4 regions of the Agathobacter sp. genome follow, and region 1 is predicted to be linked to each of the others. Evidence: predicted binding sites of a transcription regulator. Region 1 holds the regulator's gene; each other region holds the start of a gene.
What was found. Region 1 encodes HrcA, which represses chaperone genes, less so after heat shock. Its sites were predicted from a motif close to TGTTAGCACTCNNNNNNNNNGAGTGCTAACA; they were not measured.

Region 1 (7,889 bases):
TTCCATATCTGCATGAAATATGTGAAGATACTGAAAAATCATGTAATGTTCTTATATTATTTTCGGGAGATACAGGCTTTTACAGTGGAAGCAGAAAGCTGTATATGGCGATAAAAAATGAAATCTCTGAAGGAAAATTAAATGCGGATGTGTCAATCCTTCCTGGAATTTCATCTGTGTCATATATGGCGGCAGCAGTCGGTGAAACCTACAGCGATGCGTATATATGCAGCATCCACGGAGTAAAGCTGTCCAATATCACATCACGGATTAGCCGCAATGCAAAAACATTTATGCTGATGTCCGGTGTAAAGGATGTAAATATGCTTGGACAGCTATTAAGCAGTGACGAAAGGTATGGATTACAAAATAGCTCGGTAACTGTAGGCTACCAGCTATCATATCCGGATGAAAATATATCGGTTCTTTCACCGCAGGAGTGTACAAAGCTTCAAAGGGATGGGCTGTATATCTGCATGATAAAAAATCCCAATCCGGTTGCAGCAAATGTCACACCTCATATAAGAGATGCAGAGTTTATCCGTGAAAAGGTTCCTATGACCAAAGAGGAAATAAGGCATGTAAGCATCTGCAAGCTTCATTTAAAATCGGATTCAGTGCTATATGATGTGGGAAGCGGAACAGGCTCCATAGCGGTAGAGGCCGCATCACTTTCAGATGATATGGAGGTCTATGCCATCGAGCAGAAGGAAAATGCCGTGCAGCTTATCACACAAAATAAAGAAAAGCATGGACTTGAAAATATCCATGTGATAAACGCAAAGGCTCCTGACGGAATGGAAAATCTTCCGGTGCCGACACACGCATTTATCGGAGGCAGCAGCGGCAATCTAAAGGAAATAATAGAAGCTCTTAAAGCAAAAAATCCACACATCCGTATAGTGATAAATGCAATTTCCATGGAAACAATTTGTGAGATAAAGGAAATATTGGCGGCATATGATGTGAAAAATGAGGATATTGTGCAGCTGCAGGTCAGCCGCTCAAAGCAGATAGGACATTATCATCTGATGCAGGCAGAAAATCCGGTGTGGATATGTTTGTTTGAATAGATAGAAAAGGATGAACACATGAAAATAAACCGTTTTATGATAGCCGCGCCCAAAAGCGGCAGTGGAAAAACAATGATAACCTGCGCTTTACTGCAACTATTAAAGGACAGCGGAAAAAACGTATCATCATATAAGTGCGGACCGGATTATATCGACCCGATGTTTCACAAAAAGGTGCTTGGTGTACCTTCAAAAAATCTTGATACGTTTTTTACGGATGAAAAGACAACAGTGCAGCTTTTCTTAGATAAAAAGGCTGATGGGGATTTTGCAGTGCTTGAGGGCGTGATGGGATTATATGACGGGCTTGGCGGAATATATGAGCAGGGTTCGTCATACCATCTGGCAAAGGTGACGCAGACTCCGATAATACTCGTGGTGGACGCAAAGGGCATGGGAAAGTCAGTGCTTGCTCTTATAGCCGGTTTTTTGCAGTATGATACGCAGCACTTGATTAAGGGGGTTCTGCTCAATCGGATGTCGAAGGGATATTATGACATTATTAAGCCTTTGATAGAGAAGGAGCTTTACGTAAAAGTAGTTGGGTATTTCCCGGAACAGAAGGATATCGGGCTTTCAAGCAGACATCTGGGGCTTGTCATGCCGGATGAGCTTTCAGATATAAAAAAACAGCTCAATGAAACTGCCGACAGACTAAAAAAGACAATAGATATGGATTTGTTTATGGACATTGCAGCAGAGGCAGATGAAATCGGTGACAGTGGAAATGCAGAAATATATAATGAAAAAAATATAGGTAATTATGATCAAAATGAATTTTCACAAAATAAAGCAATAAATACCGTAAACATAGCTGTTGCCATGGATGAAGCGTTTTGCTTTTATTATGAAGATAATTTGAGGCTTCTTGAAAAATGCGGTGCAAAATTACAGTATTTTTCACCGCTTCATGATACCAAGCTCCCAAAGGATTGTGATGCAATGCTGCTTGGAGGAGGCTATCCGGAGCTGTATACAAAGGAACTGAGTGAAAACGTATCTATGCGGGAGTCCATAAAAAAAGCTTTTAGAGCCGGATTGCCGACGGTTGCCGAGTGTGGTGGATTTATGTATCTTCACAAATATATCCATAATCAAAATTGTGTTTTTGATATGGCTGGAGTACTTGATGGGTGGTGTCATTTTAAGGGAAAGCTGGTCAGGTTCGGATATATTGAGCTTGCGGAAAAGCATAGCAATTTTTTGCTGCCAAATGAAAAAATAAAGGCGCATGAATTTCATTATTACGACAGCGCCGATAACGGAGCCGATTGTATTGCGACAAAGCCGGCCACAGGTAGAAGGTACGACTGCGTGATAAGCCATGATAATTACTGGCTTGGGTTTCCGCACCTGTATTATCCGTCAAATCCGCATTTTGCAGAGAGCCTTGTGAGAAAAGCATATGAATATAGAAGGAATAAAAATGGAAAACTCTTATAAATATTTTAAAAATACAGATTGCAAATATTTTCCGTGTCACAAGGGACTATCAGAGGACTTTAACTGCCTGTTCTGCTATTGCCCGATGTATAGTATGCCAAACTGTCCCGGAAGTAAGACCTATATAGAGAAGAATGGTAAAAAAATCAAGGTATGCACAGACTGTACGTTTCCACACAGACCGGAAAATTATGATAAAATCATACAGATTTTGATTAGGAATAATAATAACTGATTTATGGACTTTTGGGAGTATATTTGATAGTATATTTATGGAAATTTAGGTTTTAGAAAGTCAGAGGGAATTAAATTGGAGATTAAATGTGAGTATTGTGGTTCCATGATACCTGAGAATGTTGAGCAGTGCCCATATTGTGGTGCCAGCAACAATTCAATAAAGAGGACGGCAGACGGTACACCAAAGACCATAGCAGAGCTTGCAAAATGGTACGAGGACAGACATCTTCCACCATATGAAATTACACGATTTTTTATAGGAATCGACTACAGACAGCCTAGGGCATTTGGTATTTATCAGGCTGGAAATGAATTTATCGTCTACAAAAATAAGGCCGACGGCACTCGTGCGGTGCGATATCAGGGTACAGATGAGGCGTATGCTGTTAATGAGCTGTATCTTAAATTAAAGGATGAGATTTTAAATCAAAAAGCGCATCAGCAGAAGCATACGAATGAGAATTTTGCACAGGAAACGAAGAAGGTTTTTTCAGATACATTTTCATCTAAAAATGTAAATGAGTATATCATTAAGCCCTCTATTGCTATGGTTATAGGCATTGTTATGTTCATTGTCCTGATTATAGTTGGATTTGCACTCAATGATACGTATAAGGGCATTGGCTGGGATTTGCTGATATCGGGTATTGCCGGTATTGTAGGCGCATTTTTTCTGACGGACTTTATTGAAAATCACAAAAGGTTTAAGCCGTTCGGACTGTACGCAGCCTGGCTTAAAAAGCCAAAGTGCAGTGCTATGCGTCATGCCATGCATTATTTTATTACTGTAGTTTTAATTGCACTTGTGCTCATTACACCTATACACAATTATTGCAAAACAGATTACTTTAAGTATAATGACACGGTCTATGTAAACAGTCATTATAGCTGGTTCGAATACGATGATGACAGCTATGATTATAATGAAATCAGCCGTTCGGATGTTCCGCAGGAGGTTTTGGACAACAAATCCCTATATGGCTTTGACTATGCAGATCTGGTGTGGGACAGCTCGATTATTAAATTTGAGAATAGCGGCTATTATGAAGACCATTATGAGAGCTCGGGCAGCTCGAGCAGTGATTATGACAGCGACTATGATTGGGATTCCGGTGATAGCTGGGATTCAGGCGGAAGTGACTGGGATAGTGATTGGTGATTATTGCATAACATAAAAATATGGCAGGAAGTCTATCTATCAGGATTTCCTGCTGTTTTTTAATATTAGGGATTAGATAATTGATGCATGATGCAAGGCGGAAATAAAAAAACTTGAAAAAAATGGTACAGTAGTGGTGTAGTAAACGCTAAAAACCATTTAATAGAAAATTTATAAAGCCTGAAACCCCAGTAAAATCAAGGGTTTCAAAAATTTTATTCAAAAAATTAGCACTCAAGGGTTGACATTGCTAATAGGTGGTGGTATGTTATGTACAGATAAAAAATTAGCACTCCAAAATATAGAGTGCTAACAAATAAAAAGCATACTTCAGATGGAGCGTGTGACCAATGGAAAATGAAAACAAAGAACTAGAGTTGAGCGAGAGACAGCTTACCATACTGGATGCGATCATCCGTAATTATCTCGCCACAGGAGAGCCGGTTGGCTCACGTACAATTTCAAAATATACAGACCTTAATTTAAGCTCGGCAACAATCAGAAATGAGATGAGCGATTTAGAGGAGATGGGCTATATAGTACAGCCACATACCTCAGCAGGAAGAATCCCTTCGGATAAGGGCTACAGATTATATGTAGACCATCTTATAGAGACAAACGATAAGAAGGAAAAAGAGCTTTCTGATATGAAGGAGCTGGTCATTGAAAATACCGAGAAGATGGAGCAGGTGTTAAAGCAGGCGGCAAAGGTACTTGCAAACAATACCAATTACGCCACACTCGTTTCTGCACCGGATGTCAATCACAACAAGGTGAAGTTCATCCAGCTTTCACAGGTTGATGAGCAGCACCTGCTTGCAGTAATTGTTATGAACAACAATATGGTCAGAAACAAGATGCTTGATTTATATGAGCCGCTTGACAATGAGACAATACTTAAGCTCAACATTCTGCTTAACACCTCATTAAACGGACTCGCAATGAACGAGATTAATCTTGGAAACATTGCAAGCATAAAGGAACGCGCTGGTATCCATTCAGGAATAGTCTCTGATGTGATTGATGCATTGGCACAGACCTTCGCGGAGAGTGAGGATCTTAAGATTTACACCAGCGGAGCGACAAATATTCTGAAGTATCCTGAGCTTTCGGATTCCAATAATGCAGCGACACTTTTGTCAGCATTTGAGGAAAAGGAAGAGCTAGCAAGCCTTGTTACCGAATCCCTTTCCGATTCTGAGAAGAAGGACAATGGAACAGGTATTCAGGTTTATATAGGAAATGAATCTCCAATCCAGACCATGAAGGACTGCAGTGTTGTCACTGCGACATATGATCTGGGTGAGGGCGTAAAGGGCACGATAGGAATTGTCGGACCAAAGCGCATGGATTATGAAAAAGTAATGGATAATCTAAAGACTCTTAAATCCCAGTTAGATGGAATTTATAAGAAGTCTGAGGATGAAACATAGGAAGGTGGTCAAAAATGCCAGAGGATATTAAAAAAGAAACAATCGACAATGAGACTGCAGAGAATAAAGCAGAAGAGATAGAGATTGAAGGAGCTGATGAGGAAAGCACTCAGGCAGCCGAAGAAGCTAAAGATACAGATGTGAAGGAAGCTGAATCAGAGGATGATGCTCCAGCTGATGCAGAAGCCAAAGCAGATGAAAAGAAAGGTCTCTTCAAGAAAAAGAAAAAAGACAAGAAGGATGAGCAGATTGAAGAGCTTAACGATCGTCTGAAAAGACAGATGGCAGAGTTCGAGAACTTCCGCAAGAGAAGCGAGAAGGAAAAATCCCAGATGTTTGACATGGGAGCAAAGACAATAGTTGAGAAAATCCTTCCTGTAATCGACAATTTCGAGAGAGGTCTTGCAGCAGTACCGGATGATAAGAAGGATGATCCTTTTATCACAGGTATGGATAAGGTCTACAAGCAGATGCTCACAGAGCTTGATGCTGTAGGAGTAAAGCCTATAGAGTGTGTAGGACAGGAGTTTGATCCTGATTTCCACAATGCAGTGATGCAGGTTGAAAACGATGAGCTTGAGTCAGGCACCGTAGCACAGGAGCTCCAGAAGGGCTATATGTACAAGGATTCAGTGGTACGCCACAGCATGGTATCCGTAGTACAGTAATGATGTGTACATCTATCCGGCATGACAGTGAATCGGATTTTGTGATTCATGTGAGGCATAGGATGGTTACAAATAATATATAAAACAGGTAAAAACACTATATTTAATAGGAGGAAAATAAAATGGGCAAAATCATTGGTATTGATTTAGGAACAACAAACAGCTGCGTAGCAGTTATGGAAGGTGGAAAACCTACAGTTATAGCAAATCAGGAGGGTGCAAGAACTACTCCTTCAGTAGTTGCTTTCACAAAGACAGGAGAGAGACTTATCGGTGAGCCTGCAAAGCGTCAGGCAGTTACAAATGCTGAGAAGACAATTTCTTCTATCAAGAGACATATGGGTACAGATTACAAGGTACAGATTGATGACAAGAGCTACAGCCCACAGCAGATTTCAGCTATGGTGCTTCAGAAGTTAAAGGCTGATGCAGAGGGCTACCTCGGTGAGAAGGTAACAGAGGCAGTTATCACAGTACCAGCTTACTTCAACGATGCTCAGCGTCAGGCTACAAAGGATGCAGGCAAGATTGCAGGTCTTGATGTAAAGCGTATCATCAACGAGCCTACAGCAGCAGCACTTGCTTATGGTCTTGACAACGAGAAAGAGCAGAAGATTATGGTTTATGACCTTGGTGGTGGTACATTCGATGTATCTATCATCGAGATTGGTGACGGAGTCATCGAAGTATTATCTACAAACGGTGATACACGCCTTGGTGGTGATGATTTCGATAACAAGGTAACACAGTGGATGATTGACGAGTTCAAGAAGGCAGAGGGTGTTGATCTTTCTACAGACAAGATGGCACTCCAGAGATTAAAGGAAGCTGCTGAGAAGGCTAAGAAGGAGCTGTCTTCAGCTACTACTACAAACATCAACCTTCCATTCATCACAGCTACAGCAGAGGGACCAAAGCATTTCGATATGACTCTTACAAGAGCTAAGTTCGATGAGCTGACACATGACCTCGTAGAGAGAACAGCAATCCCTGTACAGAACGCTATGAAGGATGCGGGCATTACAAATGCAGACCTTGGACAGGTATTACTTGTAGGTGGTTCTACACGTATTCCAGCCGTACAGGACAAAGTAAAGCAGATGACAGGAAAAGAGCCAAGCAAGTCTCTTAACCCTGATGAGTGCGTAGCAATCGGTGCTTCTATCCAGGGTGGTAAGCTTGCAGGAGATGCCGGTGCCGGCGAAGTACTTCTCCTTGATGTAACTCCACTTTCTCTTTCAATCGAGACAATGGGTGGTGTTGCTACAAGACTTATCGAGAGAAATACAACTATTCCTACAAGAAAGAGCCAGATATTCTCTACAGCTGCTGATAACCAGACAGCCGTTGATATCAACGTAGTACAGGGTGAGAGACAGTTCGCCCGCGACAATAAATCACTCGGACAGTTCAGACTTGACGGTATCCCACCAGCACGTCGTGGAGTTCCACAGATTGAGGTTACATTCGATATCGATGCAAACGGTATCGTAAATGTATCTGCTAAGGATCTTGGAACAGGTAAAGAGCAGCACATCACAATCACAGCAGGATCTAATATGTCTGATGATGAGATCGATAAGGCTGTTAAAGAGGCTGCTGAGTTTGAGGCACAGGATAAGAAGAGAAAAGAAGCAATCGATGCAAGAAATGATGCTGAGAGCTTTGTATTCCAGACAGAGGATGCATTAAAGCAGGTTGGAGATTCTGTTGATGCCGCTGATAAGTCAGCAGTTGAGGCTGATATCGCAGCAGTTAAGTCATTCCTTGATGCACATAAAGAGGCAGAGGCTATGACAGAGGCTGATGTTGCAGAGCTCAAGGCAGCACAGGAGAAGCTCACACAGAGTGCACAGAAGGTATTTGCAAAGATGTA
Region 2 (7,889 bases), on a different contig from region 1:
GATCTGCACTCAAGGCAGAACAGCTCGAGAATCCGAAGCGAGCTTGCCCTGATAAGCAACATGGCAAGAACAATACCTGATCACGATATAAGGCATGACATCATGGTCAGATACAACAACATAGTAGAGGAGATAGCGGAGCTTCCGACAGGCTTTGCTGACGGAGATATCCTCGATCCAAAGATAGCGGATTTAAATACCGTAAATCTGAAGGACCGTTTCAAGACAGGCGATCATCTGATCATCTGTATCGGACGTTCCTGCGGATGTGGTGGAAATGAGATTGGATTTGCGCTCGCAGACAAGCTTCGTATGAATTTCTATGATGTGTCTGTTATGAATGAGGTGTTCAGACAGAAGGATGGAGAGGAAGCAGCACAGGCGACAGCTACCTTCCAGAAGAAGGAGAGAATGGGAATCAAAAAGCGCATCAAGGCTTTTAAGAGATACCACGGACTTTCATCAGAGGATGTGCTTTTCTTTGATACAAGCAAGTTCCTTGTAGAAAAGGCAAAGCAGGAGGACTTCATTGTCATGGGACGTTTCGCGGATGCGATTCTGACCAACAATCATATTCCTCACATCAGTATCTTTATCACAGCACCGGAGAAGAGACGTGTCCAGCGTTTCCTTGAGATAAACAAGAATGTGACTCCGAACCAGGCAAAGAAATGGATAGAGTCTGAGGATAAGAGACATCTGAAGACCTACAAATTCTACACAGGCAGAAAATGGAGCAAGGCAAGTAACTATGATATCTGTATCAACAGTGCCAGCTACGGTATCAAGGGCTCAATAGAGCTTATCATCCGTATGCTCCAGCTCGATGACCGCGTGAAGCAGCTGATTGAGTAATTTTGTAAAGCGTGTTTTATTGACGTAAAACACGCTTTTTTGATATATTTGACATTTTTGAAAAAATCCTCTTACAAAATTCGTGAAAAAGTGATAAAATAATATCGTATAACGAAAGAGGTGTGATATGTTCGAAATAGGTGATTACGTATTGAATGCTACAAATGGTATTTGCAAAATAAGCGAAATCGTGGAGTTAGACATGTCAGGAGACAAGAAGCTCAAGTCATATTTTTTACTTCGCCCTGTTGAGGAGGAGAATGACAGAGTGTATATACCTGTTGACAATGCCGATAAGAGGATACGTAAGGTAATAACACAGGATGAAGCACAGGCAGTGCTTAATAGAGTACCTGAGATAGAGGCACTCGTGGTAAACAATGAGAAGGAGCGCGAAACGCGCTATAAGGAGGCGGTCAGAAGCTGCGAGCCGGATAGTGTGGTCAGTCTCTTAAAGTGTTTACATATCAGAAATGAGCAGCGTGCACAGGCAGGCAAGAAGGCCACTGCAGTGGATGAGCGCTATGGCAAGATGGCAGAACACAATCTAAATGCAGAGCTTGCATTTGTTCTGGAAAAGGACAAGCAGGAGATTAAAGATATAATTAATGATATGCTATAGTATGAGGGCAGAATCAGAAAACAGATTCTGCCTTGTTTTTTGCTAAAAGTAAGAGATATTAAGAAAAGCTTAAACAAATAATTAATGAGTTTATGTTGTGAATATGTTATTATATATCAGGTAAGGGCATATAATGTTTAATGTTAAATGAGAAAACTTATCATGTTTTATCTGATAAAAACAAAAGAATGAAAGTAAGGGAATCAATATGGAAAATATGGATAATATGAATATTAATTCTGCAATAGCAGATACTCTGGATATAGGAGATACAAACACAGAAAAAAAGACAGGGCTCATAGGCTTTTATAATTACACGGTAGTGCTTACATACATAGGCATGTGGATAGGCTTCCTTGGAGTGATGCTTGCCATAAAGGATAGGTATGTGGGGGCGTTAATCTGCCTTATGCTCGCCGGTGTCTGCGATATGTTTGACGGCACCATTGCATCCACAAAGAAGGACCGTACCAGGGACGAGCGTACATTTGGCATACAGATAGATTCGTTAAGTGATATCATATGCTTCGGTGTGCTTCCGGCAGTGTGGGTATTTTGTGTGACTCCAAAGATATCAATAGCATTTATCGCCATATTTGTATTCATTCTTTGCGGGCTTATCCGTCTGGCATACTTCAATGTGGATGAGGCCAACAGACAGGCTGCCACAGCAGAGCGCAGACAGTACTATCTGGGGCTTCCGATTACCTCCAGCGCCCTTGCTATCCCGGCGGTATATCTGATTGGAGAGTTCACTGCTATACATATTGAGACAATCGCGGCAATTGCCCTTTTAGTCATAGGCATATGCTACGTGCTCCCGATAAAGCTCAAAAAGCCATCGCTTTTAGGTGAGGTTCTGATTGTGGGCATAGGAGCAGTTGAGTTTTGTATTCTCATTGCGGAGGTTCTTATTTAATGGCAAAAAAATCGTTTGTAGACTGGCTTTATACCACGGCACCGGGGCGTGTGACGCTTAAGGTGCTTCTGTATACAGGCGCGCTTAAGCTCGGAGAAGTGGTTGCACGCTCCCCGCTGTCAAAGCCGCTTATCAGCCGGTATATAAAGAATAACAATATAGATATGTCTGATTTTAAGGGGCAGAAATATAACAGCTTTCAGGATTTTTTCTCCAGAAAGCGTGGTGATATTGAGGTGGACAGGCAGGCTGAGCATCTTATCAGTCCGTGTGACGGCTATCTGAGTGCCTACAGGATAAAAAGCAACAACAGCTTTTTTATCAAGGGCTCATGGTACAAGGTGACGGATCTTGTCACCGACAGGAAGCTTGCAAAGGAATTTGTCGGAGGAGACTGCGTGATACTGCGTCTTTGTGCCAACGATTATCATCATTACTGCTATATAGATGATGGTTTTCAGGGCAGGAATCATTTTGTGAAGGGGCTGCTTCACAGTGTACAGCCTATTGCACTGGAGAATGCTCCGGTTTACAGGCAAAACAGGCGTATGTGGACCATTCTTGATACAGTTAATTTTGGCAAGGTGGCACAGATTGAGGTCGGCGCGCTGCTCGTGGGCGGCATAGTCAATGACCACGAGAATGTCATGATGAGAAAGGGTGCAGAGATGGGGCATTTTGAGCTGATTGGCTCCACAATAGTGCTTTTGTTTAAAAAGGGTCATATAGACCTGCTTCCGGAAATCAAAGAGTGTATAAAAGGAGACAAAGAGGTACGTGTTATCCAGGGACAGCATATCGCAAACAGGACAGCTTTTTAACAGAATACTTCCAAAATACAGCCGTATTCCGCTGCTTTTTACGGTAGTGCTCAATTTCAGTGTATACTGGGGTGCGAGAGTGATTGCAGGCGGTTTTATACATCACAATATAGAGACCGCACTCGATGACATGATACCGGTTGTGTACTCTACAGTAGTCATTTATTTTGGCTGCTATATTTTTTGGATTATAGGATATCTGTATAATGCAGCGATGGATAAAACACATTGTTATCGTTTTCTAATGGCAGACTGGCTGGCAAAGGCAGTCTGTTTTATCTGCTATGTCGTATATCCCACAACCAATACCCGCCCGGAAATAGTGGGCACGGATATATGGGCGCAGCTCATGCGCTTTTTATACAGCATAGATGCTGCGGACAATCTCTTCCCGTCTATACACTGCCTTGTAAGCTGGCTGTGCTATATCGGTATCCGCGGTAACAAAAAAGTACCGCAGTGGATACGTACAACCTTTTGTATTTGTGCTGTAGCAGTATTCATATCTACATTGACTACGAAGCAGCATGTGATATATGATGTAGTGGCAGGAGTGATCCTCATTGAAGTAACATACCGAATTTCACGGCTGTTACTTACTAAATTAAGTAAATAATTAATTAGAAGGCTTGCATAGATTATAAAGTGGAAAGCGGAAATATATTATATGTAAGGGGTATAAACATGGATGATATACAGATAGAGATGCTGCCGGTGCTGGGTGAATTCAGCTCAATTGCCTCGCAGTATGAACACATCATGTTCTACTACGAATCGGGCATACAGCAGATAGTCGCAAAGCTGCAGATATTAAATAATGAATTTAAAAACAATCACGAAAGAAATCCAATCGAGAATATAAAGAGCCGTGTAAAGTCGCTTGACAGCATAATAGACAAAATGAAGCGAAAGGGTATTCCGCTCACCATCAACGCCATGAAGCGTGAGATAAAGGATATTGCAGGAGTCAGAGTGGTCTGTCCATTCATATCCGATGTATATCAGGTGGCCAATATGCTCGTAAATCAGGCGGATGTCGAGATTGTCACAATAAAGGACTACATAAAAAAACCAAAGGAAAATGGCTACAGAAGTCTTCATATGATAGTGCTGGTTGATGTGTATTTTTCGGATCACAAGGACAAGGTGCCGATAGAGATACAGTTTCGTACCATTGCAATGAATTTCTGGGCCAGCACAGAGCACCAGCTTCGTTACAAGAAGAGCCGTGTATTCACGGAGGAGATGCAGCAGGAGCTTAAGAAATGTGCGGATATCATGGCAGATGCTGATGACAAGATGCAGAATCTGGCAAATGTATCCGGCATTGTGCAGCCAATTGAGTAAGAGAGAGTGATATAAGTCACTCTTTTTTGCTTTAAAATCAAAAGTTTATATTTATTTAATAAAAATTGTTAGCACTCTCACTTGACGAGTGCTAATTTGCGTGCTATAACATACTCACAAGGAATATTGAAGAATTATTTAAAGGATTATTTAGATATAAAATTTTGATATTACCTGTATGACACATAAGAATTATATTTATGGATAACATAGTAGAAGGGAGTGAGACTATGAACATTCAAAAATTTACACAGAAATCAATAGAGGCAGTCAATGACTGCGAGAAGCTTGCATATGATTACGGCAATCAGGAGATAGAACAGGAGCATCTGCTTGTGGCATTACTTTCACAGGAGGATGGACTGATACCGAAGCTGATTGACAAGATGGAGATAAATGTGGAGCATTTCACAGAGAATGCAAAGCGTCATCTGGCAGCGCGCACAAAGGTAAGCGGCAGCAGTGCACAGGTCTATGTGGGCAATGATTTAAACAAGGTTCTTATCCATGCCGAGGATGAGGCAAAGGCAATGGGAGATGAGTATGTTTCGGTAGAGCATCTTTTCCTGTGTCTGCTCAAGTATCCAAACAAGGCAATGAAGGAGCTGATAAAGGAGTACGGTCTCACAAGAGACAGATTCCTCACAGCGCTTTCTACGGTCAGGGGCAATCAGAAGGTCACTTCTGACAACCCGGAGGCCACCTATGATACACTTGAGAAATACGGCTATGACATGGTGGAGCGTGCAAGGCAGCAAAAGCTTGATCCTGTCATCGGCCGTGATGATGAGATACGAAATGTAGTGCGTATCCTCTCGCGTAAGACGAAAAATAACCCGGTGCTTATCGGTGAGCCGGGTGTTGGTAAAACAGCAGTCGTTGAGGGACTGGCACAGCGTATCGTAAAGGGCGATGTGCCTGAGGGCTTAAAGGACAAAAAGCTTTTTGCACTCGATATGGGCTCTCTGATTGCAGGAGCCAAGTACAGAGGTGAGTTTGAGGAGAGACTAAAGGCAGTGCTCGAGGAGGTAAAGGCCTCTGACGGACAGATAATTCTCTTTATTGATGAGCTTCACACAATAGTAGGAGCCGGAAAGACAGACGGAGCCATGGATGCAGGACAGCTTCTTAAGCCGATGCTTGCAAGAGGCGAGCTGCACTGCGTAGGTGCCACCACACTCGATGAGTACCGTGAGTACATTGAGAAGGATGCTGCACTTGAGAGACGTTTCCAGCCTGTTATGGTAGACGAACCGACAGTAGAGGACACTATCTCAATACTTCGTGGTCTTAAGGACAGATACGAGGTATTCCACGGCGTCAAAATTACAGACTCGGCACTTGTCACAGCGGCAGTGCTTTCAAACAGATATATCACAGACAGATTTTTGCCTGATAAGGCAATAGACCTGGTGGATGAGGCCTGTGCCATGATAAAGACGGAGCTTGATTCAATGCCTGCAGAGCTTGATGAGCAGAATCGTAAGATTATGCAGCTTGAGATTGAGGAGACAGCGCTAAAGAAAGAGACAGACCACCTAAGTCAGGACAGGCTCGCAGCACTCCAGAAGGAGCTTGCAGAGCTGCGTGATGACTTCAATGCCAAAAAGGCTCAGTGGCAGAACGAAAAGGGTGCTGTTGACAAGGTCAGCAAGCTGCGTGAAAAGATTGAGTCCACAAAGAATGAAATCAAGACAGCACAGCAGAACTATGACCTTGAAAAGGCAGCAGAGCTGCAGTACGGCGTGCTTCCAAACCTGCAAAAGGAGCTGGAATCAGAGGAGGCACTGCTTAAGGACAGAGACCTATCGCTTGTGCGTGAGAACGTGGGCGATGAGGAAATCGCACTCATTATATCACGCTGGACAGGAATACCTGTTGCAAAGCTTACGGAGAGTGAGCGTAATAAGACACTTCACCTCGATGAGGAGCTGCACAAGAGGGTAATAGGACAGGATGATGGAGTCACAAAGGTGACAGAGGCTATCATCCGTTCAAAGGCAGGCATCAAGGATCCTACAAAGCCGATAGGTTCGTTTATGTTCCTCGGACCTACAGGTGTAGGTAAGACAGAGCTTGCAAAGGCACTTGCTGCAAGTCTTTTTGATGATGAGAACAACATGGTCAGACTTGATATGAGTGAGTACATGGAGAAGTACTCAGTGTCACGACTCATCGGAGCGCCTCCGGGATATGTAGGCTATGATGAGGGTGGACAGCTCACCGAGGCTGTAAGGCGTAAGCCATACTCGGTAGTACTCTTTGATGAGGTGGAAAAAGCCCATCCGGATGTATTCAACGTACTGCTTCAGGTGCTTGATGACGGACGAATCACTGACTCACAGGGACGTACCGTGGATTTCAAGAACACTATCATCATTATGACAAGTAACCTCGGCTCACAGGAGCTTCTTGAGGGCATAGAGGCAGACGGCAGCATCAGCACAGAGTGTGAGAACCGTGTCATGGATGAGCTTAAGGGTCATTTCAGACCGGAGTTTTTGAACAGACTTGATGAGATTATCATGTTCAAGCCTCTCACAAAGGATAACATCGGTCATATCATCACCCTGCTCATGGCAGACTTAAACAAGCGTCTTGTCGACAAGGAAATCACAGTCGAGCTGACAGACACTGCAAAGCAGTTTATCACCGACAATGGCTATGATCCGGTATACGGAGCAAGACCACTCAAGAGATATCTGCAGAAGCATGTAGAGACACTCGCAGCAAAGCTGATTCTGGCAGATGGTGTGAGAGCAGGAGATACCATCCTTATAGATGTGAAGGATGGACAGCTTAGTGCATCCGCGGTGCAGAAAAATGCATAAGTGAATGCATAAATAAATGCATATAATTGAAGATATATTTGCAAAACAGGCGCAGGGATTTTCTCCGCGCCTGTTTTATTTTGCACTTTGGCATGGAGGGCAGAATTATGACAAAGGATGAAAAAATCCTTCTCTTTTTTAATTGTGTTATTATTTGAAAAAATATATAATTAATGTAAGCAACTAGAAAATAAGTCGAAAATTTTAATAATCAAATGTTTGAGGTGATAAGATTATGCAAGGAGAAAAGTTTACATTAATGCAATATAATGTTAATGCAATATTGGGCTTTATTGAAGCAGGGCAATTTGTTATTCCTGAGATTCAGAGACCATTTGTATGGAAAAGAGCTCAGGTAAGGGATTTGATTGATTCTTTGTATAATGGATACCCTACAGGGTATATTATTACATGGAAGAATCCTGATGTTAAGACAAAGGATGGAACAGTAGCAAATGGAAAGCATGTATTAATTGATGGACAACAGAGAATTA
Region 3 (7,889 bases), on a different contig from region 1:
ACTTAAATCTTCCGGATCAAGCTCCGTATAGTGTGCTATCTCTGCCTTTTTGTGTTCCGGATCATCCTGCTTCATATGTGCGATAAAGTAATAGCATGCCTCCTTGAAACCATTCCAGTCAAGCACCTCATTTACCAGGTCTATCCACTGAGGTGCCATCATTGCCACCTCTACGAGACGTTTTTCAGGTATTCCGGCAGCTTCAAGCTCTTTTGCAGAGTCTGACGGAAGCGGATAACATCTGCGGATAAGATTTGCAAAGACAGTCTGACGGTCACTGCCATATGATGACCTCTTTATCTCCTCTCCCTCAAGCACTTTTAATATGGTAAGCAGATATTTCATGCCGCAGATAACATAAAGCCGCTTTACATAATCCGTTATGCTGCTTTCGCTGTTAAGGCGCGCTGTCTCCATATGTATCAGAGCCTCGCTTATTTTGTCAAGAGTCTGCCTTAGATAATCAACTGCCTGCGCATTTTTCTCCGGCAGTTTCAGATGTGGTCTGCCGTATACACCTCTGTTTTCAAAATATGCTGCGCCAAATGCCTCTGAGAGCATATCATTTCTGCCACTGTAATAATATGGCATATTGTCATTTTTTTCCAGATGTGTATCCAGTATCATCTCCATCAGTACGGTCTGCGGCAATATTCCAAGGCAGCATGCGCGCGCTGCTGTCATAGGGCTTATATTCATCTTATCCGTCACTGACGCATCACAGTCCAGGTTAAAATGCAGATAGCACTCATAGATCAGCGGAAAATACTGCTTAAATGCTTCATCCTCTATGCTGTCCAGATGAAGCGCATTCTCCAACGCGCGAAATACATCCATATCGGCAAGCGAATGAACACAGTTCCTGTCCCAGGAATCCTTCCTGCGATAAGAATTTTCTTTTGTATACTTAAGAAACAGCTCAATAGTCTGTGCTGCCGGTTTCGAAAATATATTATCCCTGTCACATTCGTAAAAATAATATTTAATGATCTTTGAGATATGGTCATAATATTTCCATTTTTTCGTCTCCTCCGAAGTCAGGTATGTAAGCTTTATATCCCTTGTAAAAATCCTGTCGTAATCATATCCAACACCGTCCACAATAAATTTAAGCTGAAAGATCACCTGCTCACTCAGCTTATCTTTTGCAAAATATTCTCTCCATACACTGCCAAACGGAATTGCATCCAGTGAGTCCAACTGATAATCGAGCATCAGAAGACGCTCGTCACCTACCAGATATGATATGCCAAATCTCTGATATTCATCCTTTGCATGTTCCTCGATACGTCCATTCCACAGAGTAAAATATTCATAAATCTTCTGCTTGTCCCACGCCTCGAGAAACCTTAGATCAACTGTCTCTTTCTTTATCAGCACACCTTTTTTCTGTATCTGCAAAAATGACTGATACGGCATATCACATCTCTGAAAACGCTCGTACAATCCAAATCCATCTTCCCTGCCAAGTATCTTTACCTCCGGCTTTGGTGCGTTGTCAAAATATGCCGGCACCAACTGCTGCAGCTCAAGTGCAGACTCCTTTATCAGCTTGTCCTGTGAATTGTTTAAACGTTTAAAGCTATCCTTTACACTTTCTTTTGGCTGTTTTGAAAGCACCTCTATGATCGCAGCTCTTGCGTATGCCTTTTTGGTCTTAAGACGTCCCTCAAGTGCCAGAATGTCAGCCTCCTCGAGCTTGATCTTTTTTAATTCCTCCGTCACAAAACTGCTAAGACCCTCCTGCTGTGATATGATCTCTTTTATCATGAACTTTTTCTTTACAGGAAGTGATACATACGAAAAACAGCCCTTTAAGAATTCCTCCAAAGCCTTTGTCCACAATATAGATACATTTGGCAGCAACAGTTCTATCCTCTCTGTATCCGGTGCTTTGATAAGCAGTTTTGACAAAAAGTTTACAATACTTTCCTTATATATAATGATTGAAAACCACTCAAAGCCCTTTGACGAGTATGTCTGCTTTGCCTTAAGCTTTGACAGATACGGATAAACCAGATCAAACAGCTCATAACATTCTTCCTTTGAAAATGACATGCGCTCTACATCACATCTGACACATTCGCTAAGATACAGCGCAGTTATCCAGCTATTATCACTGTAATTTTCAAGCATTGACTTGTATTCCCAGAACGGAAAATGCTGTGTCTGCTGCAGATATATAAGCGCAGCCGCTATGATATGCTGCTCTTTTCGCTCAAGTAAGGCTACCGCCTCATTTATAGCATTTTCCATATTTTTTATACCGATACAGTACAGTGCTATATATACCTTTAACGGATTTTCATCTGTAAGCGCGCTTTTGTTTTTATCCTCGTCATGGATAAACTCATGGATTATCCCAAGTATCTGCTCTATGATCCTCTGCTCGACTTCATCATAGCCTAAGCCGATCCATGTCTGAATGCTCCGCTGTACGGACGAATACCTGAGCAGTTTTTCCTCATATATCACATCTATCATGCGGTAAAAATAGTCAAGCTGGTACTCATCCACCGTCTCAAGTATGCTCTGCCTCAATCCCTCCTGCAGTTTTGCCGCCAGAAGCATATTGGTAAGCAGATCCTGCAATTCTTTATTTTTGCTCTGCTCTATTGCTATTATAAGGTCACGAGTCAGAAACCCTACGTTATTTTCACTAGTCAGCACATCCCTGCAATACCCGATAACCTCGTCATTTTGCCGTATTATCTCAACAGCTATCACAGGTGCCATATTTCGATAACTTATAACGTCATTATACTCTCCGTATATGAGTTTCTGTATTGATAGCCCTGCACCATAAAATATGTAAAATGCTCCTATTGCCTGTACGATGCGATCTATATAATTTGACAGCAGACTGCTCCTTACATCCATGCGGATAAGCCGTGTATTGCACGTATACTCCTGTATGTGAGTCAGATATTCGCACAGTTTTTCATGACCTTTTGGAAGCAATCCTTTAAAATTATTCTGCTTTTTTAAAAGCTCCTCCAGTGTGTCAGGTATCCTTGCGTTTGGTATCTGAAAGCCGTACAGATATCTGGTATCCTCCGCTTCTTTAATATATTCCCGCTCCATCTGCGTATATCCATGGAGCGAACGGTTGTATTCTTTGAGTTTTTTTATTATATCTTCTTTGTTTTCCCCTGACTGCATTACCATAACCTCCCCGCCATCATGATAAGCCTGATTATCACAAGCTCATTTTCTTCCTGCACATCTAATACATCTGTAAGATTTGTATATTCCTCTCCATTGAAAAATACCCTGAACAGTCCATCTGAAAAATCCTGTTCCAGAATATCCCATGCCTGTTCCTTTGTATACTTTCTCTCCTGTGACAGCTCATATGCTATCTTTCCCTCTGATGAAAGCTCCGGCCTGGCAGATAATTCCACAAGCATTATCTGATATAGCAAGCCTCTTAGGTCTTTTACCTCCGGTATATCATAGACAGCATGTGACAGTTCCCTGTTGGATGCTGCTTTCCTTTTTACTACATTGATCTTCATATCCGTAACCTCGTAATCTGTTCTCCTTTATTGCTTATATATCTTTGTACAATATCACAGGAGCTTGATTTTTTGTATGTTCTCCGATAAATTTTTCCATCCACACCATATCATACCAACGTCCAAACTTGTATCCGCACTGATGAAATGTACCCACCATATGATAGCCAAGCCTCTCATGGAAATGCACGCTGTCCTTGGTCAGATATTCATCATCTATCTGTGGATAGCCTATACAGGCATTGACATTTAATATTCCCTGTTTCTTAAGTATTTCCTCAAGCCTGTCATAAAGCAGCCTTCCAATGCCCTTTCTCTTCTGCATCATCTTCTGTTGCTGTGCGTATTGAAATCATTTGTGTGTCTCCTGTTGTGTTACTATTATTCTATCTTACTGCATATCAATGTATCCCGGATCTTCCGGCATAATGATAGCTGCTATGATATATGCGATAAGTCCGCTTCCACCTGCAAGAGTAAATATAACCCACGCAAGACGGATAACTGTCGGATCTACATCAAAATAGTTTGCAATGCCTCCACATACTCCACATACTTTTCTATATAATACTATTATCGTTAAATATAAACAAGTATATTCGCATGTTAATTCACCGCATATTTTTACAGCCGCAGATGTGCTTCTTGCTCATATCCGTACTGTGGTGTTATTCTACCTACATCGTAGACACGGCTGGATTCTCCAGCCTCCGTATATTCGCAATCCGCACTTGCGTGCTACTTGCTCATATCCGGACATTCGTCAAAAAGAAAACCCGTGGTTCACACGAGTGTGACCACGGGTTATCTTTTTTCCTCATTGTCTACGATTACATCATGCCCATTCCGGCGCCGGCACCGGCTGGCATTGCAGGAGTGTCCTCTTTGATTGTAGCTACTGCTGACTCTGTTGTGAGGAGTGTTGAAGCTACTGATGTTGCATTCTGTAATGCACTTCTTGTAACCTTTACAGGATCAAGGATTCCGCTCTCAACCATGTCTACATACTCTTCTGTAGCTGCGTTGAAGCCTGTTCCAGGAGCTGACTCCCTTACCTTGTTGATGATTACTGCACCTTCAAGTCCTGCGTTTGCAGAGATGTAGTAAAGCGGAGCCTCGAGTGCTTTAAGGATAACCTTTGCACCTGTCTTCTCATCTCCCTCAAGAGTATCAACAAGCTCTGCAACCTTCTTTGATGCATGGATATATGCTGATCCACCACCTGCGATGATTCCTTCCTCGACTGCTGCTCTTGTAGCGTTAAGGGCATCCTCCATACGAAGCTTAGCCTCTTTCATCTCAGTCTCTGTTGCAGCACCTACACGGATAACTGCTACACCGCCTGCCATCTTGGCAAGACGCTCCTGTAATTTCTCTTTATCAAACTCAGATGTTGTCTCATCAATCTGACCACGAATCTGGCTTACTCTGCCTGCGATAGCTTCCTTGTCTCCGGCACCGTCAACGATAACAGTGTTCTCCTTCTGAACCTTAACTGACTTAGCACGGCCAAGCATATCGATTGTTGTATCCTTGAGCTCAAGTCCAAGATCAGAGCTGATTACCTGACCACCTGTAAGGATTGCGATATCCTCAAGCATTGCTTTTCTTCTGTCACCATATCCAGGAGCCTTTACAGCTACTACATTGAATGTACCACGAAGCTTGTTAACGATAAGTGTTGTAAGAGCCTCGCCCTCAACATCCTCAGCGATGATAAGGAGTCTTGCACCGGCCTGAACAATCTTCTCAAGTAATGGAAGAATATCCTGGATGTTAGAAATCTTCTTGTCAGTAATAAGGATATATGGATCATCAAGTACTGCTTCCATCTTATCCATATCTGTGCACATATATGCTGAGAGATATCCTCTGTCGAACTGCATACCTTCTACAAGGTCAAGCTCTGTCTGCATTGTCTTTGACTCTTCAATTGTGATAACACCATCGTTTGTAACCTTTTCCATAGCGTCTGCTACGAGATTACCAACCTCCTCGTCACCTGCTGAGATAGCTGCTACCTTTGCAATCTGCTCCTTGCCTTTAACCTTCTGACTCATATCCTTGAGTGCCTCAACAGCCTTGTCTGTAGCCTTCTTCATACCACGACGAAGCACGATTGGGTTTGCTCCTGCCTCAAGGTTCTTCATTCCTTCCTGAACCATTGCCTGTGTAAGAACTGTAGCTGTTGTTGTTCCGTCTCCTGCTACATCATTTGTCTTTGTGGCAACTTCCTTGACAAGCTGTGCTCCCATGTTCTCGAAAGCATCCTCAAGCTCAACCTCTTTTGCGATTGTAACACCATCGTTTGTGATGAGTGGTGCACCGTATGATTTGTCAAGTACTACGTTTCTTCCTTTTGGTCCAAGTGTTACTCTGACTGTATTTGCTAATTTATCTACTCCAGCTCCAAGTGCTGCTCTGGCTTCTGAGCCATATTTAATTTCCTTTGCCATGATTTATACGACCTTTCTATATATATTGATATTTAAATTCAAGCTGTAAGCTGCTATGACCGGATATGTAAAACGTACCGGATATTTAGCTTCTATCTGTAAATTACTCTACTACTGCAAGAATATCGTTCTGTCTTACGATGATGTACTCTTCTCCGTCAAGCTTAACCTCTGTACCTGCGTATTTAGAATAAATAACCTTCTGTCCGACTGTTACCTGCATCTTAACTTCCTTGCCGTCAACCATTCCGCCAGGTCCTACTGCTATAACCTCAGCCTCCTGTGGCTTCTCCTGTGCTGAACTTGTAAGGATTATTCCCGATTTTGTTGTCTCCTCTGCTTCTAACTGCTTTAATACTACTCTGTCTGATAATGGAACTAATTTCATTGTATTGCCTCCTTTTATCTCTGTTAGCACTCATTTCTTTTGAGTGCTAATTTCTTTCTGTAAATAAAATATCACTATTGCATTTCAATGTCAACAGTGATATTTCATTTTAATATTTATTTTACATTTTCTATATTAATCCGTAATGCTTTAACGCATTTTTCACACCATCATCTGAAATATCCGATGTGACATATTCCGCAATTTCTTTAACCGGTGGCATTGAGTTGCCCATGGCGATTCCATGTCCTACGCTCTCAAGCATTTCAAGGTCATTCACACTGTCGCCTATCGCATAGGTTTCGTCAAGCGGGATATCCAGATGCTTGCACAGCCATTTGATGCCGGTAGCCTTTGAGGTTCCCTTCGGCACAAACTCCACGACATTTTCCACATGCTCAAGTATCAGAAAATCGTCGGCAAACTCTGCCTTCACACGCTCATAATCAGTACCGTCTATCACGTCAGCTGAGAATTTATTAATTTTTATCTCGCCGTCATATCCTCTTATTATATGTGCATGCTCACCAAGTGACTCAAAAAGATAGTCCACATACGGGTCATCCTCAAAGCCCTCGTCATCTATCCAGTAGTCTGTGGAGCCCTCAAGCACTACAGGCATTTTGCACTCTGAAAGCACCCTTATGACCTTTTGAACCATATCTGCGCTCAGGTCATTTTCGTATATTACTTTGCCATCCATTTCAATATAGTTGCCACATGCCGCAATTATTCCATCAAACCCCATATTTAATAGCTTCTCTGATCTCACACTGGCTCTGGCACGTCCTGTACAGATAAATGCCAGATGTCCGTTTGCCTTGAGGGCTGCCACAGCCTCTATTGTGCTTTCTGGAATTACCATGTCATCGTCCCATATTGTTCCGTCTATATCAAAAAATACTGTTTTTCTCATTTGCTGCTCCTAATATCTTCATTATCATGTCAAACACTGCTATCTTATCATCTTATAAATCAAATTTCAATCTGTTTATCTACAGTAAAAACCCCGGTGCATTGCACCGGGATTTTGATATAAAATGTATGAAATAAAATTTATTAAGGAGAATTGCTATAATAATTAGTTACTGTACTGAGAGATATGAGTATCCCATGAGACTCTCATCAACCTCTCTGGCAGCCTCACGGCCCTCTCTGATAGCCCACACTACAAGGGACTGTCCACGATGGTTGTCACCTGCCACATATACGTTTTTAACGTTTGTAGCGTAATGACCCTCCTGTGTACTTACGTTTGTTCTGGCATTGAGCTCTACACCAAATGCCTTTGCCACGTAGCTTTCTGTTCCAAGGAAGCCTGCTGCTATAAGTACAAGCTCTGCAGGAAGCTTTTTCTCTGTTCCCTCTACCGGAACCATCATAAATCTGCCTGTCTTCTCGTCCTTTTTACTCTCAAGACTTACAATTGTAAGCTCCTTTAAGTTGCCGTTTTTGTCCTTGTGGAACTCTTTTACGGTTGTCTTATAGATACGTGGGTCATGTCCGAATACTGCAATGGCTTCCTCC
Region 4 (7,889 bases), on a different contig from region 1:
AGCTTTGATGTCTGTGAATATTTGCTCCAGATGATAAAAAATCGTTAAAGGAAACAGCTTTCAGTGCCGAAGCATAATAATAGTATGGAATGTCTTGGTAGGATCATCAAAGTAAAAAGTCATTTCACCTGGGAAGATATAGTGGACTATGGCATGAATTTGGTAGTCACTCTTTATCCGACCAAGAAAGTTGTTCCATTAAGTTGATAAGATATTTATGTAATTTTATAAAATCCGTTGCAATTTTAATATTGCAATGGATTTTTTTGTTCATGAAAAATTTTAAATTAAAAATACGAGGGCAGATTGTCTAAGTATTTTACAACTATGACACATCACAGGTTTACAATCATCATAACAATTAAACATCAGCAATCAAAGGAGAAGAAAGAGTATGAAGAAGAAAAAAATTACAGCAATAATGGTGGTGATCATGATGGCAGCGGGGCTTTCAGCCTGCTCACAATCAAATGCCAAGCTAGAGGGAAAATCCGGTATTGTAAAGGATGAGGATTCAAAGACAGAAAGTGACACCGGTGTAGTAGACCAGACTCCGGCTACATATGTGCTGGATGCGGAGTATGTTAACAAAGACGATATCGTGTCAATTGATGATACAATTGAGATAAATGGAATTACTTATAAAATTGAAAAGTATGAGCATACCACAGAGTTTGGAAACAGAAATAAGGATACTGTTGTGGATTATTTGAAAGATAGCTGTGAAGGAAATATAGATGAAAATTATAACCTGAGTAATGGCTATAGTTATCTTTTTATAACGTTGACATTCACTTATAAGGATGGAGATGATAAGCAGCTTGAAGGAAATAGAAATGCAGGTATTCTGTATGCAATCAAGGATGATATGGAGAGAATACAGCAAAATTCAGATAGTGTATATATAGATAGCTATTGGCTTGGAGGAGATGAAAGTGATGTATATCATTATGTTTTAGGCAAAGGCGAGGGTATTACATCAGAGCTGGGATATATTATTCAGGATGAGGGAATACCTGAAGACTCTAAGTATATTTATTATTGTATAGAGGGTATAGATTCAAAAACCAATGATAAGGTACAAAAATATTTTAAACTGGAGCTGTAGTTATGAATAGAATATTTAAACTCGAAATAAAACGTGCTTTTAGAAACAGATTATTTGCTGCCACATTGTGTGTTGCGTTTGCGATATGTGTATGGCATTTTATGGAAAATGTGTGGATATGGAGGATGTATGTTTACTCTGACACGTATCCGTTGTCTGCATATGAGAAATGGATAGGTGCGGATAATGCAAGTGTGCAGCCGTTGCTGCTTTATCTGATAATGCCTGCTTTGTGTGCAATACCGTATGGCAGAAGCTTTTATTTTGATGTTAAATCAGGGTATGCTGCCCAGATCATATCAAGAGGAAAGAAGAGCGATTATATAAGAGCAAAATATGGAGCTGCATTTGTAAGCGGTGCGCTTATTGGAATGATACCACTGGTGTTTGACTTTATGCTTACTGCAATGGTATTTCCGATGGTAATACCACAGGTAGGAACAGGCACATTCCCGGTAGCGGCAATGGATATCATGTCAGGGGTATTTTATACACATCCACTTGTATACAATCTGATTTTTGTGCTGATTGATGGCTGCTTCTGGGGACTTTTAAACTGTGCGGTGTTGTGGGCGGTTAATTTTGTAAGAAACCGGTTCTGGATATTGCTGACACCATTTATCATATACATATTTGTGTTCTGCATGGTTCATTTTGTAAACAGGGTGAGTTTATCACCGGTAATGTTTCTTAGACCAAGTGCGCCGTTTAGAAATGATATCCGGGTTGTGATCTGTGCGTTTATTATCCTTATAGTGGTAAATATTATATTTTACATACATGCGGTAAAGAAAGAGCTTGTTGCTTATGAATAGGAAAATTTTTGCAAATCTGATCTTATATGATATCAGAAAAGGATTTAGGGAAAACAAGATAAAATGGATAGTCGGAGTATTCATATTTGTATTTTTTTCATTTATCACCGTCAGTGATTTTAGTGTAAATTCACCGGAGCTTGGATTTTTGGCATACTTTACAAATATACTTCAGGGTATGCCGCCATACATAAAGACAGATGACAGCGTATTTACCATTCCGGTGTCGTGGTTTTTGTTTTATGCGTTTTTATTTTTTATGGTAGGATTTTATCCATTGTCAGATCTGTATGGTGCCGGCAAAAAGACACTGATATTGTCAGGCAGCAGGTTTAAGTGGTTATGGAGTAAGTACATATGGACGGTCATAAATGTGATTATGTATTATGCTGCAATGATACTGGTTCTTGCGGCTGTGACATGTGCAATCGGGAAGTGGAGCACAAAGCCTGATGATATGCTTATGGAAATGGGAATAGATATGCAGCAGTTTTCGACCGGAAATGAAGTGCTTGTATGGCTGATACTGCCAATGTTATGCGCCTGTACAATTGCGGTGGTGCAGCTTACTATCAGTATTTTTGCCGGTGCGATCGCTGGATATATTGTTTCCATAGTTTATCTTGTGGTGTCTGTTTACTGGGTGAGTCCGTTTCTTATGGGCAATTATCTTATGATCATCAGAAACAACAGGCTCTGTGCGGGTGGAATGGATGCGGCTGCCGGAATAATAAGCTGCATTATTGTGATGGTGGTTTCTATTGTATCCGGAAGTGTGTATTTTAACAGAAAGAATATTTTGTGAGGTATTTTTATGAAGATAGAGATAGAACATGTTTCTAAAAAGATAAAGGATGCTCTGGTACTCGATGATGTATGCATGACACTGGAAAGTGGTAATATATATGGATTTCAGGGCGTAAACGGCTCCGGCAAGACAATGCTGATGAGAGCGGTAAGCGGACTTATGTATCCTACAAGCGGTACCATCAGTATCGATGGCAAGGTGCTTGGAAAAAATATGGCTTTTCCGGAAAAGATAGGAATGCTTATTGAGAATCCTGCCTTTATAGATAGTTATACAGGCTATGACAATCTAAAAATGCTTGCATCAATAAATAAAGGTGAAGTTGATATAAGCAGGGCACTTGAAACGGTTGGACTGAACCCACAGGATAAGAGAAAGTATAGAAAATATTCTCTTGGAATGAAGCAGAGACTGGGTATTGCCTGTGCCATTATGGAGGAACCAAAGTTTCTTTTGCTGGATGAACCTTTTAACGCCCTGGACAAGGAGGGGCAGGAAAAACTGTCAGAAATCATAAGGGATATGCGTGATAAAGGAAGTCTTATACTGCTTAGCTCTCACGATAAGGATGAGCTTGAAAATCTATCCGATGTAATCTATCTGGTGGACAGCGGAAGGTTTAAATTGAAGTGACGAGGAGAATTTATTATGAAGCAAAGAAAATCAAAACAAGTAAGGCTTTTTTCGGGAATGCTCATAGGAATTGTGATGATTGCTGTTTTGGCAAGGATTGTTTATCTGAATCATTGCTATCCATCCCCAAAGGTCATCACATATACAGAAAATGACACTATTAAGCTTGGAAATTATGAGATAAAGCAGACCGGATGGGAGTGGGGCGATGGCAGTCTCCTAAAAGAAAAATGTCCGGATTATGTATATCATCAGATGGATGATGGTTCAGAATATCCTTTCGACAGTGTGCGTGTGGGGTTTATAACCTTGTCAGTTACCAAAGTAAAGGACGATACAACATCACTTGATCTTACAAGCCTTGCATTTCAAATGGGAACCAATGGTGATCAGTATGACATGGAACTGTTTTTTAAATTAAATCCTACTTTGGAAGCTTTGGAGATAAAGCTTAATGCCGGTGAGGAGACGTCCTTTGTGATACCGTATGCAATGAATGAGCAGCAGGTATCAAAGAAAGACTGGAACAGGGTAGATAAGATGAAACTGTATATGGTGTTGCAGTATTATCCGCAGAAGATAAGGTTGTGCTGTAACTAATTAATAAAAAGTTTATAATTTTTATTAGCACTCACTATTGACGAGTGCTAATAATAGTGCTATAACATACTTGTAAACAAAAGAAAGCAAATTTCCGAAAGGAAAGTTACAGGTATATAAGGAGGTATGACCTATGTTATTAACAACTACAAACAACAACTTATTTGATACTTTTTTCAGTAATCCATGGTTCAATGATCCTTGGTTTGATGACAGGGACGTACAGAAGGCACAGAAGAAATTATACGGACACAACGGAAAGAGAATGATGCTCACAGATATCAAGGAAAGCGATAAAGGCTATGAGCTTGAGATGGATCTTCCGGGATTCAAAAAGGATGAGATTAAGGCTTCTTTAGAGAATGGTTATCTGACCATTACAGCAGAGAAAGGCTTAGAGAAAGATCAGAAAGAGGAAGATGGCAAGAAGTATATCTGCAGAGAGCGCTACTCAGGAAGCTGCCAGAGAACTTTCTATGTGGGTGACGAGATTGAGCAGGATGACATAAAGGCATCCTTCAAGCATGGAATCCTTCGCCTGGATATTCCAAAGAAGCAGCCTAAACCACAGGTTGAGGAAAAGAAATGTATCTCAATCGAGGGATAATCAGATATTGCAAATGATAAGCGGGCTGCCTGTGCAGTCCGCTTATACTATATGGTGTAATTTATAATGTTTAATTATGAAGATAAATTGTTACAGGTAAATAGAAAGGCAGGTGAGTATAATGGCAGCAAAGAGAGATTATTATGAGACTCTTGGAGTGAACAAGAGTGCGGATAAAGAGGCAATAAAGAGGGCTTATCGTAAGCTGGCAAAGAAGTATCATCCTGATACAAATGCAGGAGATGCGCATGCTGAGGAGATGTTTAAGGATGTCACGGAGGCATACAATGTATTAAGTGATGAGAAAAAGCGTAAGCTCTATGACGAGTTTGGCTTTGCAGGTCTGCAGGATGGCTTTTCCGAGGAGGCTGCAAGACAGGCTACGCAGGGCGGCTTCGGTGGATTTGGCGGCAATGGTTCTTTCAGTGGCTCATACAGCTCAAATGGTGGACCATTTACACGTCAGGAATTTCATTTTGAGAACGGCTCCGGGGATATGGATGATATTTTCTCAATGTTCGGAGATGTGTTTTCACATGGTGGCAGCTCCGGAAGTCGTGGTTCATACAGCACAGGTGGAGCAGGGGGCTTCGGTGGAAATAGTACAGATTGGAGCAGCTTTACAGGTGGTTCAGCTAGGGGACGTTCAACGAGTCGCAAGGGTTCTGATGTTATGGCTGACCTTACGATTTCTTTTGACGAGGCTGTTTTCGGATGCGAGAAATCCATTTCATTACAGGATCCGTCCACAGGCAAGGTTTCCAATCTGTCCATCCATATTCCGGCAGGAATCGAGTCGGGCAAGACAGTCAGACTTAAAGGACAGGGCAATCCGGGCATAAACGGTGGTGCAGCCGGAGATGTGCTTCTCAACGTAAATGTGACACCGAGCAGGGAGTTTGAGCGTAAGGGACAGAATGTATACAGTACAATCCGTGTTCCGTTTACGACAGCAGCTCTCGGTGGTAAGGCGAGGGTGCATACTCTTTATGGAGATGTGGAGTGCAGCATCAAGGCAGGTACACAGGGCGGCAGCAAGATACGTCTCAAGGGCAAGGGTATTTCAAGCATGAAGAATCCTTCCGTAAAGGGAGACCAGTATGTGACGGTTGAGATTTCGGTTCCACGCAGGCTTACACCAAGGGCTAAGGAAGCGCTTGAGGAATACAGGGCTGTGAGCTGATGAATTTTATGTGCTTTATATATGGAAAACAAATTTGAAATCCGCTATACTATAGGTATTATAGTACAGCGGATTTTTTGCTTGATGAGATATAAGAAAGGACACAACATGAGCAATTATATAATGGATCTTAGAAAGGTGGTCGGACATGCCCCTTTACTGCAGGCAGGAGCGAGCATTATCGTTGAAAATGAAAACGGACAGGTGCTTCTCGGAAAGCGCACAGACAATCACCAGTGGGGCTACGCAGGCGGTTCTATAGAGCTTGGAGAGACTGTCGAGGAGGCTGCAAAAAGAGAACTCTTTGAGGAGATGGGACTTGTTGCAGACGAGATGGAGCTGTTTTATATCAATTCAGGCGAGGAAACACATTACATCTATCCGAATGGGGATGAAGTCTATAATGTGGAGATTATATATATCTGCCGCAAATATCACGGCACCATAAAGCGCCAGGAGGAGGAAGTCGAGGAGCTTAAGTTTTTCGATGTGGATGATATTCCGGAGGATATTTCTGATCCAATCAGACCTGTATTTCGTGAATATATAAAGATGAGGAAAAGAATAAAATAAACTTTAACGCTTTAAATGAAAAAAGTGCTTGCGCATGTCTTATAAAAGAGTTATCATAATACAAAACGAAACACTTAGGAGGATTTACAATGGAAAAGCGTATTTCAGGTCACACAGGCTTATTAGCACTCATAGGATCACCGGTCGGTCATTCAGGTTCACCGGCTATGTACAACTACAGTTTTGAAAAACTCGGTCTGGACTATGCATACGTTGCATTTGATATAAAAGAAGACAAGGTTAAGGATGCTATTGCAGCAATGAAGACCTTCAACATGCGTGGATGTAATGTGACTATGCCTGATAAGGTAGAGGCTGCAAAGTACATGGACGAGCTTTCACCGGCAGCCCAGATTATCGGAGCCATAAACACTATCGTAAATGACAACGGTAAGCTTACAGGACACATCACAGACGGTGAGGGATTCGTACACAACTTAAAGGATCACGGAATCGACATCAAAGGAAAGAAAATCACAGTTGCCGGAGGCGGCGGAGCTGCTACAGCTATTCAGGTGCAGTGTGCATTGGATGGAGCGCGTGAGATTACTATTTTCAACAAAAATGATGCTTTCTTCGAGCGTACACTACAGACTGCAGAGAAGATTAAAAAAGCAGTTCCTGATTGTGTTGTAAATGTATACGATATTGATGATACAGCCAAGATGACAGAGGAAATCCAGTCAAGCGATATCTTTGCAAATGCAACAATCGTTGGCATGAAGCCTCTGGATGATCAGAGCGTGGTAAAAGATCTTTCAGCTTTCAGACCGGGGCTTGTAGTTGCAGATGCAGTTTACAATCCGGAGGAGACAAAGCTTCTTCGCGAAGCAAAAGAGGCAGGCTGCACATGCGTAGGCGGAAAGGGAATGCTCTTATGGCAGGGTGTTGCCGCATTCAAGCTTTACACAGGACAGGATATGCCGGTTGATGATGTGAAGAAACTGTTCTTCAGCTAGATTTAAGTCTTATTACAAGATCATTAGATAGCTTCCTGTTATACAGGAATATGATAAAACAACAGCTCGCGGTTTCCCGCGAGCTGTTGTTTTTTAGGAGTTTTTATAGGTTTATTATTTTAAAGGAGAATTTTGCAACTATTCCGGTAATCAGAAATAGTTACGAAGTTTTATAAATAATCATGACGGGCAAGCACGTTTAAGATATTTCTACCTTCCTCTGTACCCTCAATGATTCTGCGGGCACGCTTGCTGTCTCCGATATTTACGATTTCAACATTGGTATCACTGAAGGCCTCATCAATCTCTGAAAGAACAGGTGTGTTGGCTCTCATACCAAGGCAGATGAATCCGTAATCAAATGGGATTTCCTCAATCTCACCCTCTGGATTCTTTACGATGAAACGGTCATTCTTAACCTCCTGCAGAGCAGTGTTAGTCATCTGTTTTACACCGTATTTTGCCATTTTTGCGTTTGTGTCACACTTTGTGACAGGGTCAAGTCCGTTTCCAATCATTGGAAGCATCTCAACCATTGTTACCTCTGCGCCTCTTTCTGTGAAGAATTCCATCACGTCAAGACCTACGGCACCACCGCCGATG

Region 2: a site for HrcA is predicted at 4,631-4,661, ahead of clpB (ATP-dependent chaperone ClpB). Genes of this name have one in related genera too.
Region 3: a site for HrcA is predicted at 6,384-6,414, ahead of ACW6PM_RS06660 (co-chaperone GroES). Genes of this name have one in related genera too.
Region 4: a site for HrcA is predicted at 3,987-4,017, ahead of ACW6PM_RS09225 (Hsp20/alpha crystallin family protein). Genes of this name have one in related genera too.

What each region holds. Positions count from the first base shown of each region.
Region 1 is NZ_CDRTEH010000002.1:106,407-114,295, forward strand. It holds gene cobK (precorrin-6A reductase) at 1-1,073, shown strand, start outside; gene ACW6PM_RS02650 (cobyrinate a,c-diamide synthase) at 1,092-2,516, shown strand; gene ACW6PM_RS02655 (cysteine-rich small domain-containing protein) at 2,500-2,751, shown strand; gene ACW6PM_RS02660 (hypothetical protein) at 2,827-3,912, shown strand; gene hrcA (heat-inducible transcriptional repressor HrcA) at 4,263-5,345, shown strand; gene grpE (nucleotide exchange factor GrpE) at 5,360-6,013, shown strand; gene dnaK (molecular chaperone DnaK) at 6,136-7,889, shown strand, end outside.
Region 2 is NZ_CDRTEH010000007.1:44,231-52,119, forward strand. It holds gene ACW6PM_RS07945 (cytidylate kinase-like family protein) at 1-855, shown strand, start outside; gene ACW6PM_RS07950 (CarD family transcriptional regulator) at 983-1,477, shown strand; gene ACW6PM_RS07955 (CDP-alcohol phosphatidyltransferase family protein) at 1,686-2,396, shown strand; gene ACW6PM_RS07960 (phosphatidylserine decarboxylase) at 2,396-3,217, shown strand; gene ACW6PM_RS07965 (phosphatase PAP2 family protein) at 3,174-3,833, shown strand; gene ACW6PM_RS07970 (GTP pyrophosphokinase) at 3,902-4,564, shown strand; gene clpB (ATP-dependent chaperone ClpB) at 4,795-7,395, shown strand; gene ACW6PM_RS07980 (GmrSD restriction endonuclease domain-containing protein) at 7,631-7,889, shown strand, end outside.
Region 3 is NZ_CDRTEH010000005.1:33,208-41,096, reverse strand. It holds gene ACW6PM_RS06685 (DUF5724 domain-containing protein) at 1-3,162, opposite strand, end outside; gene ACW6PM_RS06680 (hypothetical protein) at 3,162-3,518, opposite strand; gene ACW6PM_RS06675 (N-acetyltransferase family protein) at 3,553-3,846, opposite strand; gene ACW6PM_RS06670 (PspC domain-containing protein) at 3,910-4,092, opposite strand; gene groL (chaperonin GroEL) at 4,349-5,974, opposite strand; gene ACW6PM_RS06660 (co-chaperone GroES) at 6,078-6,362, opposite strand; gene ACW6PM_RS06655 (Cof-type HAD-IIB family hydrolase) at 6,493-7,278, opposite strand; gene ACW6PM_RS06650 (glutamate synthase subunit beta) at 7,448-7,889, opposite strand, start outside.
Region 4 is NZ_CDRTEH010000010.1:51,251-59,139, reverse strand. It holds gene ACW6PM_RS09255 (hypothetical protein) at 1-48, shown strand, start outside; gene ACW6PM_RS09250 (hypothetical protein) at 395-1,108, shown strand; gene ACW6PM_RS09245 (hypothetical protein) at 1,111-1,923, shown strand; gene ACW6PM_RS09240 (hypothetical protein) at 1,916-2,728, shown strand; gene ACW6PM_RS09235 (ATP-binding cassette domain-containing protein) at 2,738-3,364, shown strand; gene ACW6PM_RS09230 (hypothetical protein) at 3,380-3,964, shown strand; gene ACW6PM_RS09225 (Hsp20/alpha crystallin family protein) at 4,098-4,571, shown strand; gene ACW6PM_RS09220 (DnaJ C-terminal domain-containing protein) at 4,693-5,754, shown strand; gene ACW6PM_RS09215 (NUDIX hydrolase) at 5,863-6,327, shown strand; gene aroE (shikimate dehydrogenase) at 6,417-7,286, shown strand; gene ACW6PM_RS09205 (oxidoreductase) at 7,457-7,889, opposite strand, start outside.